One region of the Bacillus sp. JJ1609 genome, then DNA from elsewhere that is predicted to be linked to it. Evidence: riboswitches for the same ligand, from Rfam matches in the RefSeq annotation. Region 1 holds a riboswitch; each other region holds the start of a gene.

Region 1 (4,215 bases):
CAGGGGATGGAAGCATCAAAAGAATTGGGTGCAAGAGTTCTTTATAATGTGGAGTCCATCAGTGCAGTTGTGGAACAAACAGCTGCAGGCAGCGAGGAGATATCAGCTTCAACTGCAGAACAGCTCTCAGCCTTCGGAAATCTTTCCAAAAAAGTAACCGACCTCCGCAAGCTGACAAATGATTTGAATATTTCGGTTTCCGTATTTAAATTTAAAAGGTAAAATGTAAGTATCACGGCTAGAATGCTGTGATACTTTTTTATTTGGCAAAGAGAAAGCTCAATATTGATTTATTGATTTTGGCACTATGTTGATTAACTCAGAATGAGCGAGACAACTTCGGGAAACTCGGGATAACGCCGAGGAGGCTTCAGGACTGACCACGGAAAAGGTGCACTGGAGAGGAAATCAACAGGTAAGTTTAACAGAATTTTTTAATTAAAATTGAAGAAAAAATTAATAGAAACACAGCATTTAAGCTTTAATGCAGAAAAGGATGGTGAAGGGACATGAAACAGGCAGATATATTTTTAGCGTTTTTTCGAGTAGGAATCCTCGGCTACGGAGGAGGGCCATCCTCAATCCCACTTGTACATAAGGAAGTCGTAGAAAAATATAAATGGATGGAAGCCGATGAATTCAGCGACATTCTTGCGTTAGCAAATGCCCTGCCGGGACCGATCGCGACGAAGTTGGCAGGATATATCGGCTTCCGTGTAGCCGGCGTCCTGGGAATGATTAATGCACTGGCAGCGACAATTATACCAACCATTATTTTGATGATCCTTCTTCTGACCGGCCTGAATGCCTATAAGGATGAACCATGGGTAAGCGGCATGGCCCAGGCTGTGGGACCAGTAGTTGCTGTGATGCTTGCTGTTCTGACATGGGATTTCGTAAAAAAATCCGGAACCTCCAAGCTCGGTTGGAAATGGACAGCGATTGCGCTGGCTGGAAGCTTACTGCTTATGCAATTCCTACACGTACACCCAGGAATTTTAATTTTTGTTTTATTAATAGGCGCCTTGCTTAAGAAGGACTCTTCTTCTAAAAATGAAAAAGCAGGAGGAGAGCAGCGATGATTTATTTTAAAATTTTTTTGGCCTTCTTTATCCCTGGGATTTTAGGCTACGGCGGAGGTCCGGCCTCCATTCCGTTAATTGAAAATGAAGTAGTTGACCGCTACGACTGGATGACGGTTAATGAATTCAGTGAAGTGCTCGCGATGGGCAATGCCCTGCCAGGACCAATCGCAACGAAAATGGCCGGTTATATTGGCTATTCGGAGGGAGGAATCCTCGGTGCGGCTGTCGGAGTATTTGCTTCAGTTGCTCCTTCCTTGATCTTAATGATCGGGTTGCTCGGCCTGTTAATGAAATTTAAGGATTCTCAGAGAGTAAAGCGTCTTACCCTCGTCGTCCGTCCAGTCATTGCCGTTTTACTTGGGGTCATGACATATGATTTCTTTTTCTCTTCCTATGAAGGGGTCGGACTGCTGCAGACAGGACTAATCGGCGGCCTGAGCTTTTTGCTTATGGAAAAAATGAAAGTGCACCCTGCATATGTCATAGCAGGAGCGCTCGTATACGGAGCCCTTGTTTTATCTTAAACAAGGGTTTTTCTTATACATTTTTCATATTTTATTTTTACTGAATTTGGCAAAAAGGGAGAGGAAATGCATTAATGCGCAAAAAAAAAATCTAGCTTACTCCCGCAACAATGAAAGCGGTATCATGGGTTTGAATATCAAAATACTATATTGACAAACAAATCAGAAGGTTTTATGATTTCAATTATCAAATTAAATAAGTTACTTATCAAGAGTGACCGAGGGATTAGGCCCTATGACGTCCGGCAACCTCCTTTTAGGAACGGTGCCACTTCCTACAGAATGATTTCATTCTGAGAGATAAGTCGTATAGATTTTTACGATGCCTCTTTCTGTGAATGAAAGAGGCATTTTTTCGTTTAGAGATACGAATTGTTGCTACAGAGATACCAGGCGAATAAGGACGTTTTGATAGGGGGGCAATACATGATAGAAGTTAGTAAATTGGTCAAGGTGTATGAAACGAAAAGTGGAACTGTAACAGGTGTTGACCATGTATCGTTAAGGGTGAATAAGGGTGAGATTTATGGAATCGTCGGCTACAGCGGAGCAGGAAAAAGTTCCTTGCTCAGATGCTTAAATCTCCTTGAAAAGCCGACGTCGGGGGAAGTGATTATCGACGGTGTGGAGCTTACTTCCTTAAATAAAAGTGACCTGCGCAAAGCGCGTCTGAAAATAGGTATGATTTTTCAGCATTTCCACCTCGTCAGTGCTAAAACGGTAAGTGAAAATATCGCTTTTGCCCTAAAAGCAGCAGGCACTCCAAAAACCAAGATAAATGAAAGAGTAATAGAATTACTGGATATGGTTGGCCTTTCGGATAAAAAAGATGTATATCCTGCACAATTGTCCGGGGGTCAAAAACAGCGCGTGGGGATTGCCAGGGCACTTGCGAACAATCCTTCAGTCCTGCTGTGTGATGAAGCTACTTCAGCATTGGACCCAAGCACAACAAGATCGATTTTAGCATTGTTAAAAAAGATAAATACTGAATTAGGAATCACAATCGTCCTCATCACTCACGAAATGGAAGTAGTCAAGTCGATTTGTGACAGGATGGCTGTCATGCAGGATGGAAAAATCATCGAAGAAGGAAATGTGTATGATGTGTTTGCCAACCCGCAGCAGCCACTGACAAAGGACTTTGTCAACTCGATCCTTCAGTTTGATCTTCCGGAAAGGCTGCTTGAGGAGCGTCAGGGAAAGATCATTAAAATTTACTTCCAGGGTGCGATTGCTGAGCAATCCGTCATTTCTGATGTGTTCCAAAAATTCAAAGTAAGAGGCAATATCCTTCATGGAAAGATTGAATACATACAGGAGATTCCGCTTGGGATTTTTATCATGGAGGTTGCAGGTGACAAGAACGAACTTGACCGCGCTATAGACTATATCGCATCAAGAACAAAAAATCTGGAGGTGATTCATGATGCTGCCTGAGAGCCTGGTTTCCCTGCTGCCGGAATTGAATAAAGCATTCTTTGAAACGATTTATATGGTCGGAATATCTATCGTTGTGGCGATCGTCATTGGGCTGCCAACGGGGGTGCTGTTATTTGTCACAGATAAAGGCTTATTCCTGGAGAATCAAATTTTTAAAAATATCGCAGGCTTCATCGTAAATATGCTTCGTTCAGTTCCATTTATCATCCTGCTGATCGCCCTGCTGCCGCTGGCTAACTTAATTGCCGGCACTACAATTGGGCCAACAGCAGCATCTGTTTCCTTATCGGTCGCAGCCATTCCTTTCTTTGCAAGAATAGTAGAGCAAAGCTTCCGGGAAATCGATAAAGGGGTAATCGAGGCAGCAGTTGCAACAGGTGCAACACCGTGGATGATTATAAAAGATGTACTTATCCCAGAAGCCCGTCCGGGAATTGTCCAGGGAGTGACCATTACGATCATCAGTCTTGTTGCCTACTCAGCAATGGCAGGGATTGTTGGCGGCGGCGGAGTTGGCGACCTTGCAATCCGTTTCGGCTACTACCGATATGACAATACCATCATGATTACTACGGTTATTATTCTAATTTGCCTGGTCCAGCTGATTCAGTTCGGCGGGGACAGGATTGCAAGATTAGTAGATAAAAGATAAAAGATAAAAAAATGGGGGTTATTTTAAATGAAAAAGCTTATTTATTCAGTCGTTTTATTCTTAACAATCGGATTGCTTGCAGCATGCAGCAGCGATTCAGCTTCAAACGGAGATACGAAGGAAGACAAGAAGGAAGTCACATTTGGAGCGACTTCTGGCCCTTACAGTGATATGGTTTCCAAAGCAATCAAACCATTGCTTGAGAAAAAAGGATATGAAGTGAAAGTTGTGGAATTCAGCGATTACATCCAGCCTAACTTAGCTTTATCAAAAGGGGACCTTGATGCAAACCTATTCCAGCACAAAGTGTATATGGAGAATTTCGCAAAAGAGCATGACCTTGAATTATCTGAAGTTATTGTCGTCCCAACAGCTCCAATGGGAATCTATTCAAAGAAATTCAATTCACTTGATGAGGTATCAGAGGGCTCTGCCATCGCAATTCCAAATGACCCAACAAATGCTGCCCGTGCCTTTCTGATTCTAGAAGACGCTGGTTTGATCACTCTTG
Region 2 (4,215 bases), on a different contig from region 1:
TTAAGAACCTCGTGAATTTTTTCAGGTTAACGGCAGTCAGGTTTGAGGTGACTGATTCAGATACAAGAACACCCTCCTTGCGTCTTTCTTCGGGTACAAGGGCAATCCCAGCCTTTACGGCGGCATGCGGACTGTTCAGCCTAAGGTTTTTTCCTCGCAGCTTCACTGTACCTGTAACATTGGGAACAGCTCCAAACAAAGCCTTGCACAATTCAGTTTTACCTGCTCCAACCAGGCCGGCGACTCCGACAATTTCTCCCGCTTTTACATGAAGCCGGGTGTTCCTGACTTTATCTCCATCGCTCAGGCCATCTGCTTCAAGAAGAATTTCTCCGGTCCCGCTTTTCAGTAGCGGAAATTGGTCCTCAAGCTTGCGTCCAAGCATGTATTCAATCACCTGGTTCGCATTCACGTCAGAGATTTTCTTTCTAACAACAAACTCTCCGTTCCGCATGACAGTCAGTTCATCGCACAGTTCAAAAATTTCCGGCATCCTGTGGGAAATAAACACAATTCCTACACCCTTTTTAACGAGATCACGGACAATCCTGAACAGTTCCGTTGTTTCTGTATGGCTTAAAGGTGCTGTCGGCTCATCCAAAATTAAAAAGGTACAGTTGCTGGAAATTGCCCTCGCAATTAGCACAAGCTGCTTCTCGGCAAGAGTCAGCTCACCGGCCAGCTTCTTCACAGGAATATGAAGATTCATGCCGGATAGGATTTCTTCCGCTTGTTTAAAAAGCAGCTTCCAATTAATCCAATGCTTGTTTTCCATGTTCTGCACAGTCTGGTTCAGCATAATGTTTTCAGCCACTGTCAGCGAAGGAATGATCGCCGTATCGACCTCCTGGTACACCGTCTGGATTCCATGCAGCTGTGCATCTCCAGGCATATGGATGTCAATATTCTCTTCATTAAGGAAAATCTCGCCCGAATAATGTCCATAAGCTCCGGATAGCACCTTCATCAAAGTAGATTTACCGGCTCCGTTTGCCCCGATTAAAGCATGGATTTTCCCTGTTTCCGTGACGAAATCCACATGGTCGAGTGCCCGAACTCCAGGAAAATCAATTGTAATGCTTTTCATCTCAAGTTTCTTACCTGCCATACCGGAACCCCCTCTTCTATTAATCTGCAAAGCAGACACTCTCTTTAGGATGAGAGTGCCTGCAGATGTAGAGATTAATTTGTTGTCAGATATATTAGTGCTTTTTGCAATTAAAATGAACCATTTAACTCTGTAATGGAATCCCAATCGGTAGTAATAAAACTTCTTAAACATAAGGCTTTATTTCTTGTAGTGATCCTTTAATTTCCTCATCCAATCTTCTTCAAATGCATCTGATTGTCCCCAGCCTTCAATGATGTCTGCAAGATTGACCATGTTGACTGCATCTTTTGACTCCTGAAGTTTTTCCTGTGAGATCAGCGCTGCTTCAAGGTCATAAGTTGGAGGTGTATCTTCCCCTGCAAGCTTTTTCGCTAGGATTCTCATATTTACTGCGCCAATTAATTTAGGATCTACTGCTGCAGTATATTTCCACGAGCTGCCTTCTCCCTGGATTTCCTGAAGATCCGCGTTGGAGACGTCGATTCCATAGATTTTGATTTCATCGCGGCCGGCTTCCTTAATCGCACGGGCAGCACCAATTGCGAATGCATCCCAAGTTGCAAAAATCGCATCGATTTCCCCTTTAGGGTGTTTGTTCAGCATCGCTGCTACCGCGTTTTGAGTTTGGACGCTTGTATCGGCAGCTGCCACTCCGAATCTCTCAACCTCTTTAATTCCAGGGTTAGACTTCAATGTTTCCTGATAAACTTTATTTCTTCTCACCATTGGCGGAAAACCGTCAACCCAAAGGTAGACAATATTCGCTTTACCATTTTGTTCTTTTACGAGCTGATCTAGAGCTAGCTTTGCAAGTGCTTCATCATCCTGAGATGTAAGGGTGACCCCATCTACCTGTGCAATGTCTGCATTCGAGTCAAATGTAACAACACTCTTTCCCTTTTCAACAAGCTTTTTGACATCATTCACCGTAGCTGCATCGTCGCCGTGTGATATGAGGAATCCATCATAATCCTGCTGAAGCGCCTGGTTGATCGCATCATGGAATTTTGCCGTATCGCCATTTGCGGTGAATACGTCCACCTTAAACCCTAACGCTTCTCCCTCCGCTTTAGCGCCAGCTAAATACTGAGCAGTATGGTCATCGCCGCCAATCTTGCGGATGACCTTGATTTTCACTTCTTCTCCTTTAGCAAAGCGATCAGGAACACCTTCAACCGGTCCGCTCGCCGTCTTTGTTTCTCCACCGCCGCAGCCTGTCAGCAAAAGCGCTGCCGAAACTGCTGTTAAAAATACCTTTTTCAAACCATTTCTTTTCATCTCTTTTTCCCCCTTTAAAAATGATTTGCTTTTTCCAACCATATAAAAAAACCTCTCCAGAAAAGAGAGGTTTCATCAGCGTAAAAGAACAGACGGATTCTTCCTCCCTTATCTTTCAAAACATAAAAATGTTTTGCAGGATTTAGCACCAATTCCGTATGGAACGGTTGCCGGGCGTCACAGGGCCAGTCCCTCTGCCACTCTTGATAAGAGAATTTCTTTATTCAGTTAACGGAGCAAATCGATAAACTTACTTTAATCTCCTATACTCATATTGTCAATATTATTTCGAAAATTAAATTTTTATTCGTTTATTTGCTATAAACCTCTTTGACTGAATAAAAAAAAGAAAGATTCCCAATCAGGAATCTTCCTTTTCCAAGTTATTCCCCTCTGCCTGCCGCTGTCATCCATTCATATTGACGAAGTTTTACTTCATACAGTGTCAATGGATCGCGATACAACTCAGGGTTTACCCTCATTTTTTCAAGCTCATTCTTGCCATATTCAATTTCTGAACGTGCCTCTTCAACGGCCTGCTCAAGAGCAATGAAAGGCTGCTTGAAGAATAGATTAACATCACGTTCAATCGATTTTTCGAAAATCTCGAATTGCTGAAGGAACTTGTTCGCAATTGAAACGGCGATTTCATAGTAATCTTCGGTTTCAAGATAGGTTTTATAACGGTTGTACAGCATGTTATTATTTTGCGGCAGCACTCCAAGAAGCTTACCAGCACTCTTTAAAAAGAACTGCTGAGGGGTCGATCTGTGCATGATATTGACCTTTTCATAATAGACACCATTCGTCATCCGGTCAGCATCGCGGCGCCAGTCATCGAGCACTCTGAAATCACATTCGAGCTTAATCCGTTCATCCCCATACATCGCATTGAAGCTTTCAGCCATTTCATTCAGGTAGGACTGGCTATGGCCGAATTCATCTTTTGAAAATTGTACCCAGCCTTCTAGAGATTCATGGAACTTAGGCAGCACCGTGTTGTCTAGATACTCCTGGATTCGTATATTCATTTCTTTATCAATCTCATCATGGAGCCTTCCAAAATCGCTGTCTTCCGTCACTAAATCAGTACAGCCGCGAAGCAGTTCCGGAATTTTCTCGATGATTTCAGCGCGGGTATCGTCCTTGATTTTGCGGAACGATTTTTGGATAGAGCGTGATTTTTCCTCTTCAATATCTCCCAGCTGATTGATGGCTCCATTCAGCTTACCAACCATTTCTTCATTCCAGCTGATGGATTCCATATGGTTATTTTCAATTTCAATTCGTTTATCAAGCAAATAAGTGATTGCCCTTCTGACAAAGAATTGCAGTTTGGAAGTTCGCTCTTCTTCGAAGTTCATAGCGTTTCGATTTGTTTTGATAAATTCAGAGAAATCCTTTAGCTGCTGCTGCTTTTCATAATTTGAAGAGAAGGCAAACATTTTAGCTTCAGGGTAATATTGGCTGATTTCAGACCATGTATTATCAAATACTTCAATCGCTTCCTGCTGGCTGTAGATGACATCCATTTTATTCAAAAGGAAGTGGATCGGCAGGTTAGGAAAGTATTCCGAAATCTTCGAAAGGATATCTCTTTCCCTGTCTGTGAATGGGTCATTCGCATTCAGGACAAACAGTAAGCTATCTGCAAAACGCAGGTAATTGAACAGCGGATGCTTGTCATAATTATTGCGGTTGACTCCTGGTGTGTCGATTAAAGTGAGTTCATGCTCACGCAGGAACGGGAACTGGGCTTTAAAATCAATAACGGTTTCGTTCTTATGCGTTTGGCGGCGTACTCCAGCCACTTCCTGAAAATCATT
Region 3 (4,215 bases), on a different contig from region 1:
AATAGCGCTTGATCTCCATTGGTGAACCGATTTTCTTTGTAAAATAATGCCCTGGCTCAAGCTTGTAAATGCCTTCAGACAATGTGTTTGGTTCTGGAACGAACTGATACGTTAAATAATGCTGCAATGCCTTGTAATCAAGTACATCATTCTCTAATGCAAGCAGGATGCTCTTCTTTTCAGAACCAAAATAAGTGCGGTCTCCGTCTTCAAAAAAGAAGAATGGCTTAATGCCAAAGTGATCGCGTGCTCCAAAAAGGATTTGTTCCTGTTTGTCCCAAATGACAAAGCCGAACATTCCGCGCAGCTTGTCAACTGCGTGCTCTTTGTAATGGCTGTAAAGAGCAATGATGACTTCTGTATCAGAGTGAGTCTCGAATTTAAGTCCCTCTTCAATTAATTCATCGCGAAGCTCAAGATAGTTGTAAATCTCGCCATTGAAAATGATCCAGTACCTTTCATTTTCATACGTCAGAGGCTGATGTCCCGCTTCAATGTCAATAATGCTCAGACGGCGGAAGCCAAATTGGATATGCTCATCATAAAAATACCCATCATCGTCCGGTCCACGGTGGGTAATGATATCGTTCATATTTTTAAACAGCTGCTTTTGTTCGCTGCTGAATTCTTGTGCTTTTTCATGTACACAACCGATAAAGCCACACATTATGTACTTCACCTTCTCCATTTCAGAAAAAATTTATTGTTCTTTCGTTAAGCTCATCTAAAAACATACCATCTAATACTACCATTAAACACAAAAAATTTGCAGTAAAATCTCAGGGAAAATTAAGGTAATACTTTATTTTACACCTTTTGGTCTAGATGCAAACCAGAAACTCCATTCTTGCGGGTATTTAGGTCCTGTTTGCCTTTGCAGTTCTCTTAATAAGACGGAAAATTAAAAAGGGAGTTACATATTTCTATGCAACTCCCTTTTCGATTTTATTAAGCTTGTGCTTGTGTACGTAATGCTTCTGCTTTGTCAGTACGCTCCCAAGGAAGATCAACATCCGTGCGGCCGAAGTGTCCGTATGCTGCTGTCTGCTTGTAGATCGGCTTACGAAGGTCAAGCATGTTAATGATGCCAGCAGGACGAAGGTCGAAGTTGTTATTTACAACATCGATCAATACATCTTCACTTACTTTTCCTGTTCCGAAAGTATCGATAGAGATGGATACAGGACGGGCAACACCGATAGCGTAAGCAAGCTGAACCTCAACTTTTTCAGCAAGGCCAGCAGCTACGATGTTTTTCGCAACGTAACGTGCAGCGTATGCAGCTGAACGGTCAACTTTTGTAGGATCCTTACCAGAGAATGCACCGCCGCCGTGGCGAGCATATCCGCCGTAAGTATCAACGATGATTTTACGGCCAGTCAATCCTGCATCACCTTGTGGTCCGCCGATTACGAAACGGCCAGTTGGGTTGATGAAGTATTTTGTATTTTCATCGATCAATTCTGCTGGTACAACAGGATTGATGACATGTTCTTTAAGATTGCGCTGGATTTGCTCCAGGGAAACTTCTGGGTGGTGCTGTGTTGAAATAACGATTGTATCGATGCGGACAGGCTTGTCGTTCTCATCGTATTCAACTGTTACTTGAGTTTTTCCATCCGGACGAAGGTATGGAAGGATTTCTTCTTTACGAACTAAAGTCAGGCGGCGTGATAGCTTGTGTGCCAATGAAATTGGAAGAGGCATAAGCTCTTTTGTTTCGTTGCATGCAAAACCGAACATTAAGCCCTGGTCTCCTGCACCGATTGCTTCGATCTCTTGATCAGACATTTGTCCTTCACGAGCTTCAAGAGCCTGGTCAACACCCATTGCGATATCGGCAGACTGCTCGTCAATCGAAGTCAATACTGCGCAAGTTTCAGAGTCAAAACCGTATTTAGCGCGCGTATAACCGATTTCCTTAACTGTTTCACGAACGATTTTTGGAATATCTACGTATGTAGATGTTGTGATTTCCCCTGCAACTAGTACAAGGCCTGTAGTAACTGATGTTTCTGCAGCAACACGGGCATTAGCGTCCTTAGCAAGGATCGCATCCAAAATTGCGTCAGAGATCTGATCGCAAATTTTATCCGGATGGCCTTCTGTTACTGACTCAGAAGTGAACAAACGACGTTTTGTTGACATCTGATTTCCTCCCTCATTTATAAAAAATTGATCGAGGCTGTCCCAATACAAACCTCGGTGTGATACGGTACTCATTCCCTATGTAGTATGAAATAAACGCTGAGTTTTTATTAGAAAAATTTGTTTAAACTTCATGCTGAGTTAACTTTTCCTAATCCTACCCATGGGAGCAATGACACCAAAGAAGGCAGATCGACTGCTATTGGTAATAGACCAGCAGACAGAATACAGAAAAAAACAATATAAAAAACCTCTCCATAGCTTGAGGAAAGGTTTTTGCTTTAATCCGCGCCTTTCGCTCTTATCGTTCAAGGGCATTTCCCTTGCGTCAGGTTAGCACCTTTGCCCGAAAAAAACATACCTTTACCAGGCTGTTATTTCTCGTTTGCAGGTTGCTGGGTTTCATTGGGCCTGTCCCTCCACCAGCTCGGGATAAGAGAGTATCCGTTCAAATCAAAATCATAACGAACCTACAAATACATGTCAATCCTTTTCTTCACAAAATGTCGATTCATGCAGAACTTTCCCACTTTAAAGCGCTGGGGGTCTGACCCCCAATGCGTTAGTGTGTTAAAATCCTGGGGTGGAGTTATTTGGTTCTTGCTCCGGCCTTCTTCTATTTATATATACATTTTTGTAAAAGAGGGAATTTTTTCGAGCATTAGTATAGATTAATTAATGTAATGTGCTAAACTAATAGCGAGATGTAAACACTTTCAATATATCAATCTTTTAAAAAGGAAGGTATTCTCGGATGAATGTTGTAGGAATTTCCAATGAACTTTCAGCTTTATTAAAAGGAAGCAATATACAGGTACAGCTATCTGTCCCGCAGCTGGTTGAAAAAGTATTGAATCGCAATGAAGGTCTGTTGACCTCCACAGGTGCAGTAAGAGCTACTACTGGAAAGTACACTGGCCGCTCACCTAAGGATAAATTTATTGTAGAAGAGGAATCGGTAAAGGATAAGATTGACTGGGGCTCTGTCAACCAGCCAATTTCTGAGGAATCCTTTACGAAACTTTATAATAAAGTTTTGAATTTCCTGAAAGAAAAAGAAGAAGTCTTTGTATTTAAAGGCTTTGCTGGTGCAGACAAGAAATACCGCCTTCCTATACAGGTCATTAACGAGTATGCGTGGCACAACTTATTTGCCCACCAATTATTCATTCGCCCGGATGCAGAGGAACTGCTTAGCCATGAAGCGGGATTTTCTGTCATTTCTGCGCCTACCTTCAAAGCTGATCCAAAGGAAGATGGGACAAACTCAGAAACATTTATCATCGTCTCATTTGAGAAGCGCGTCGTACTAATTGGCGGTACAGAATATGCAGGAGAAATGAAGAAATCTATTTTCTCTGTCATGAATTATCTTCTTCCTGAAAACGGCATCCTATCCATGCATTGCTCTGCTAACGTAGGGCGTGAAGGTGATGTTGCCTTGTTCTTCGGATTATCCGGAACAGGAAAAACCACATTGTCTGCTGATACGAACCGCCGATTGATCGGCGATGATGAGCACGGCTGGTCGGCAAACGGTGTTTTCAACGTTGAAGGTGGCTGCTATGCAAAGTGCATCAACCTTTCTAAGGAAAAAGAGCCACAGATTTATGACGCGATCCGCTTCGGTTCTGTCCTTGAAAATGTTGTTGTTAACAGTGAAACGCGCGTTGCTGACTATGATGACAGCTCACTGACGGAAAATACTCGCGCAGCTTATCCAATTCAGGCAATCGATAATATCGTTGAACCAAGTATTGCAGGACATCCGAATACGATTGTATTCTTGACTGCTGACGCCTTTGGAGTGCTGCCTCCAATTGCGAGGCTTACCAAGGAGCAAGCAATGTACCACTTCTTGAGTGGCTATACATCCAAACTTGCAGGAACAGAACGCGGCATCACATCACCACAGGCAACATTCTCTACCTGCTTCGGTTCCCCTTTCTTGCCGCTTGCTGCGACACGCTATGCAGAGATGCTTGGCGAAAAAATCGATGAGCATAACGCGAAGGTATTCCTCGTTAACACAGGATGGACTGGTGGAGAGTACGGAACAGGAAGCCG
Region 4 (4,215 bases), on a different contig from region 1:
CATGGTCCAATTACCATGGAATGGCCTGCGAATTTATTGTTTGGATCAGAGCCTGAACGGTTGCAGGCGATTATATAGCTCTGATTTTCAATTGCCCTGGCTATGAGCAGTGCCCTCCAATGTTCGAGACGCTGTATTGGCCATTCAGCAACGACGAACATTGCTTCAACCTCCTCAAGAGCATGTGCGCGTACCCATTCCGGAAAGCGAATATCATAACAAATCAGCCCGGCAAATTTTTGGCTGTCCAAAGAAAAAAGCCCTTTTTGCTTTCCGGCGGCCAGATATAAGTGTTCATCCATCAGCTGAAACAAATGCAATTTACTATATTTCCCTGAAAGCTCGCCACTCTGATCGAATACAAGCATTGTATTTTCAATACCAGCATCCGTCTTATTAGCTACCGATCCGCCGACAATATGAGCATTGTATTTGGTGGCACTACCCTTTAAAAAGGCTGCGGCTTCACGTGCGTCTGCATCGGCTTGATCTTTTAGGTTTGCTAAATCATAACCAGTAGTCCAAAGCTCAGGGAGCACGATAATATCTGGCTTTTCAGAGCTAGCTTTTTCCATTAGGTTCATTGCTGTATCGTAGTTTTTTTTCGAATTTCCAAACGCGATGTCCATTTGCAGACAGGCTATTTTAAATTTCATCTTAAATCACCGCCATAATTTCTGAAAATTATTTCTTTACAAGTTACTATTAACGTTATATCATTTGTGACTAGAATTTCAAATTAAAATTTTCAAAATATAATAAGTTCTTTAAGCAGGTGAAAAAATGGAATTTCAACAATCAGAATTATTGAAGAGCCTGCCCAAGCAATTCTTTGCATCTCTCGTCCAAAAAGTAGGGAGATACACTGAGCAGGGGGCAGATGTAATTAACCTTGGTCAAGGTAATCCGGACCAGCCGACTCCTGGACATATTGTCAATAAATTAAAAGAAACGGCTGAGAATCCGCTTAACCATAAGTATTCTCCTTTCAGGGGAATGCGTTCATTCAAGGAAGCAGCGGCAGAATTTTATCAACGGGAATACGGGGTCCATATTGATCCAGAAGAGGAAATTGCGATTCTATTTGGAGGGAAGGCCGGTCTCGTCGAAATTCCTCAATGCTTGCTTAATCCAGGCGATACGATTCTTGTCCCTGATCCTGGATATCCTGATTACTGGTCAGGTGTTGAACTGGCGAGAGCGAAAATGGTGACAATGCCTCTTAGGGAAGAAAATGGTTTTTTGCCTGATTATACGGAGCTTAAAAAGGAAGTTTTATCCGAAGCAAAGTTGATGTTTCTTAACTACCCGAATAATCCAACAGGAGCCATCGCTGACGAGAATTTTTTTGAAGACACGATTAAGCTTGCGAAAGAAAATGGTATTTGTGTCGTTCATGATTTTGCCTATGGAGCGATTGGCTTTGATGGAAAACACCCGTATAGTTTTTTACAAGCTGAAGGCGCCAAGGATGTTGGAATAGAAATTTATACCCTTTCTAAAACGTATAATATGGCAGGCTGGCGTGTTGGCTTTGCCGCCGGGAACAAAAGTGTGATTGCGGCGATCAATTTGCTTCAGGACCATATGTATGTCAGCTTGTTTGGCGCGGTTCAGGAAGCAGCTGCAGAGGCCTTACTGGGTTCGCAGCAATGTGTTTCCGAATTGAATAACTTGTATGAATCAAGAAGGAATGTGCTGGTCGAAGGGCTAAAAAATATCGGATGGAATATTACAGCTCCAAAAGGCTCATTTTTTGCTTGGCTAAAAGTTCCTGAGACGTTTACTTCTGTTGAATTCGCTGATTTCTTATTGGATAAAGCACATATCGCGGTGGCGCCGGGAGTAGGATTTGGTGAATATGGAGAAGGGTATGTCAGGGTAGGTTTGCTTACCTCCGAGGATCGTCTCAGGGAGGCTGTCAGCAGAATTGAAAGCTTGGGAATTTTCAAAAAACATATTGACAATGATTTATGAACCTGACATAATCCTAATTAATAAAATTATTTAACTAATTAAACCAATTAAATAACTTAATAAAATTATTTTCTTATCAAGAGCAGGTGGAGGGACGAGCCCTATGAAGCCCGGCAACCGACCCAGCATTATTGCTGGGCACGGTGCTAATTCTTGCAGCGGAAGCTGATAGATAAGGAGATGTTAGTTTATTCATCTAACCTCTTCTTTTCGAAGAGGTTTTTTTTATGCCTGTTCTAGCAGGACGATTTTTGTTTTAGAAGGGAATGAGCTTCATGAGTGAAATTACAGCAACTTATTTTGTACATGATTCAAAGCATAATCCAGAGAAGAAGGCCGAGGGAATCGCACTCGGACTGACAGTAGGTTCATGGACAGATTTGCCAGAGCTCGATCAAAAACAGCTTAAAAAACATAAGGGTAGAGTGGTTTCTGTTGAAGGAACCGGCCTTGACAGCAATTCAGAAACGGTCGCGACAATAAAAATTGCTTATCCTGCCTTGAATTTTTCACCAGATCTGCCGGCGATTTTAACAACCGTCTTTGGAAAGCTCTCGCTTGATGGCAAAGTGAAATTAGTCGATCTCCAATTTGGGGATGAGCTCAAAAAAGTTTTTCCAGGACCACGATTTGGAATCGAGGGCATCCGCAGTAAATTAGGGGTTTATGATCGTCCATTGTTGATGAGTATATTTAAAGGTGTGATTGGCCGCGATCTTGATTTCCTGCTTAAGCAATTACGGGAACAAAGTTTAGGTGGGGTAGACTTGATCAAGGACGATGAAATTCTGTTCGAAAATGAACTTACCCCTTTTGATAAGAGAATCTCAGAGGGGAGGAAGGTTTTGGCTGATGTCTATGAAACTACTGGTCACAGAACCTTATATGCTGCCAACCTTACAGGAAGGACTTCCCAGTTAAGAGATAAAGCAAGGAAAGCGGCTGAACTGGGAGCTGATGCATTGTTATTCAATGTTTTTGCCTACGGATTGGATGTTCTCCAGGAACTGAGGGAGGACGATGAGATTAACGTGCCGATCATGGCTCATCCGGCTGTAAGCGGGGCTCTGACTTCTGCTGAAGATTATGGATTTTCCCATTCATTGCTCCTTGGTAAACTGCTTCGCTATGCAGGAGCAGATTTCTCCCTGTTCCCATCGCCTTATGGAAGTGTTGCACTTGAAAAGCAACAGGCCATTTCCATCTCAGATGCATTGACTGCCGAGGACCTTTTTAAAAAGAGCTTCCCAGTGCCTTCAGCTGGTATTCACCCTGGCATGGTGCCGCTCTTGATTAACGATTTTGGAGTCGATTCAATTATCAATGCAGGTGGCGGTGTCCATGGTCACCCAGGCGGAGCTCAAGGTGGAGGCAAGGCGTTCAGGCAAGCAATTGATACTGTGCTGAATGGTAAAACACTTGAAGAAGGAGCACTGGAGCATGATGAACTCAAGATTGCTCTCGCTCTATGGGGTTCATCCGAGGCGGTGTCCAAATGATAAATCCCGTCGTTTTCTGTGATTTTGACGGAACAGTAACTGAAAAAGACAACATTATCTCTATCATGAATAAATTTGCACCTTCTGGCTGGGATGAGCTGAAGGATGCCGTACTGGACCGACGTGTTTCAATCAGAGAAGGAGTCGGCAGGATGTTTTCCCTCCTGCCGGTTAGTCTGAAGGAAGAAATCATTCATTATGCTGTGGAAAATGCCGAAATTCGTCCGGGCTTTCAGGAATTTCTTGAGTTCGCGAAAGAGGAAGGTATCCCGGTTTATATCGTCAGCGGCGGAATTGATTTTTTTATAGAACCAATTATTGAGCGGTTTGGACCGTTTGCTGGAGTTTATTGCAATGGCTCAGATTTTTCGAAGCAGACAATCAGAATTGAATGGCCAAACAGCTGCGATGAGCAATGTTCCAATGATTGTGGCTGCTGTAAGCCATCCATTATGAGAAAGCTTACTCAAAACGAAACATATAAAATTGTCATAGGTGACTCGGTAACCGATCTTGAAGCTGCAAAGCAGGCAGACTTTGTATTCGCAAGAGATTATTTAAAAGCCAAGTGTGAAGAATGGGAAATTCCCCATACACCATTTGAAACTTTTTATGATTGTATAGAAGCTCTTAAAACCAAGACAGGGGTGAGAGGATGAGCATTTTAGAAACAAAATGGGAAGAACTTGCTGATGTGAAGGCAGAACTGGCTGAACGGGACTGGTTTATGGGAACAAGC

What was found. Region 1 has a riboswitch for S-adenosylmethionine ahead of V7654_RS18285 (methionine ABC transporter ATP-binding protein). Riboswitches for the same ligand answer to the same signal wherever they lie in the genome.
Region 2: another riboswitch for S-adenosylmethionine. It lies ahead of V7654_RS19675 (sugar ABC transporter substrate-binding protein); the one in region 1 lies ahead of V7654_RS18285 (methionine ABC transporter ATP-binding protein).
Region 3: another riboswitch for S-adenosylmethionine. It lies ahead of metK (methionine adenosyltransferase); the one in region 1 lies ahead of V7654_RS18285 (methionine ABC transporter ATP-binding protein).
Region 4: another riboswitch for S-adenosylmethionine. It lies ahead of mtnW (2,3-diketo-5-methylthiopentyl-1-phosphate enolase); the one in region 1 lies ahead of V7654_RS18285 (methionine ABC transporter ATP-binding protein).

Annotation. Positions count from the first base shown of each region.
Region 1 is NZ_JBALSS010000025.1:96,364-100,578, forward strand. It holds gene V7654_RS18270 (methyl-accepting chemotaxis protein) at 1-222, shown strand, start outside; gene V7654_RS18275 (chromate transporter) at 510-1,082, shown strand; gene V7654_RS18280 (chromate transporter) at 1,079-1,609, shown strand; SAM riboswitch class I at 1,812-1,916, shown strand; gene V7654_RS18285 (methionine ABC transporter ATP-binding protein) at 2,036-3,049, shown strand; gene V7654_RS18290 (methionine ABC transporter permease) at 3,039-3,704, shown strand; gene V7654_RS18295 (MetQ/NlpA family ABC transporter substrate-binding protein) at 3,732-4,215, shown strand, end outside.
Region 2 is NZ_JBALSS010000028.1:19,666-23,880, forward strand. It holds gene V7654_RS19670 (sugar ABC transporter ATP-binding protein) at 1-1,108, opposite strand, end outside; gene V7654_RS19675 (sugar ABC transporter substrate-binding protein) at 1,289-2,389, opposite strand; SAM riboswitch class I at 2,495-2,602, opposite strand; gene V7654_RS19680 (dynamin family protein) at 2,773-4,215, opposite strand, start outside.
Region 3 is NZ_JBALSS010000024.1:242,769-246,983, forward strand. It holds gene asnB (asparagine synthase (glutamine-hydrolyzing)) at 1-667, opposite strand, end outside; gene metK (methionine adenosyltransferase) at 949-2,148, opposite strand; SAM riboswitch class I at 2,447-2,587, opposite strand; gene pckA (phosphoenolpyruvate carboxykinase (ATP)) at 2,903-4,215, shown strand, end outside.
Region 4 is NZ_JBALSS010000027.1:105,940-110,154, forward strand. It holds gene V7654_RS19495 (carbon-nitrogen family hydrolase) at 1-656, opposite strand, end outside; gene V7654_RS19500 (pyridoxal phosphate-dependent aminotransferase) at 784-1,977, shown strand; SAM riboswitch class I at 2,048-2,156, shown strand; gene mtnW (2,3-diketo-5-methylthiopentyl-1-phosphate enolase) at 2,253-3,476, shown strand; gene V7654_RS19510 (2-hydroxy-3-keto-5-methylthiopentenyl-1-phosphate phosphatase) at 3,473-4,135, shown strand; gene V7654_RS19515 (methylthioribulose 1-phosphate dehydratase) at 4,132-4,215, shown strand, end outside.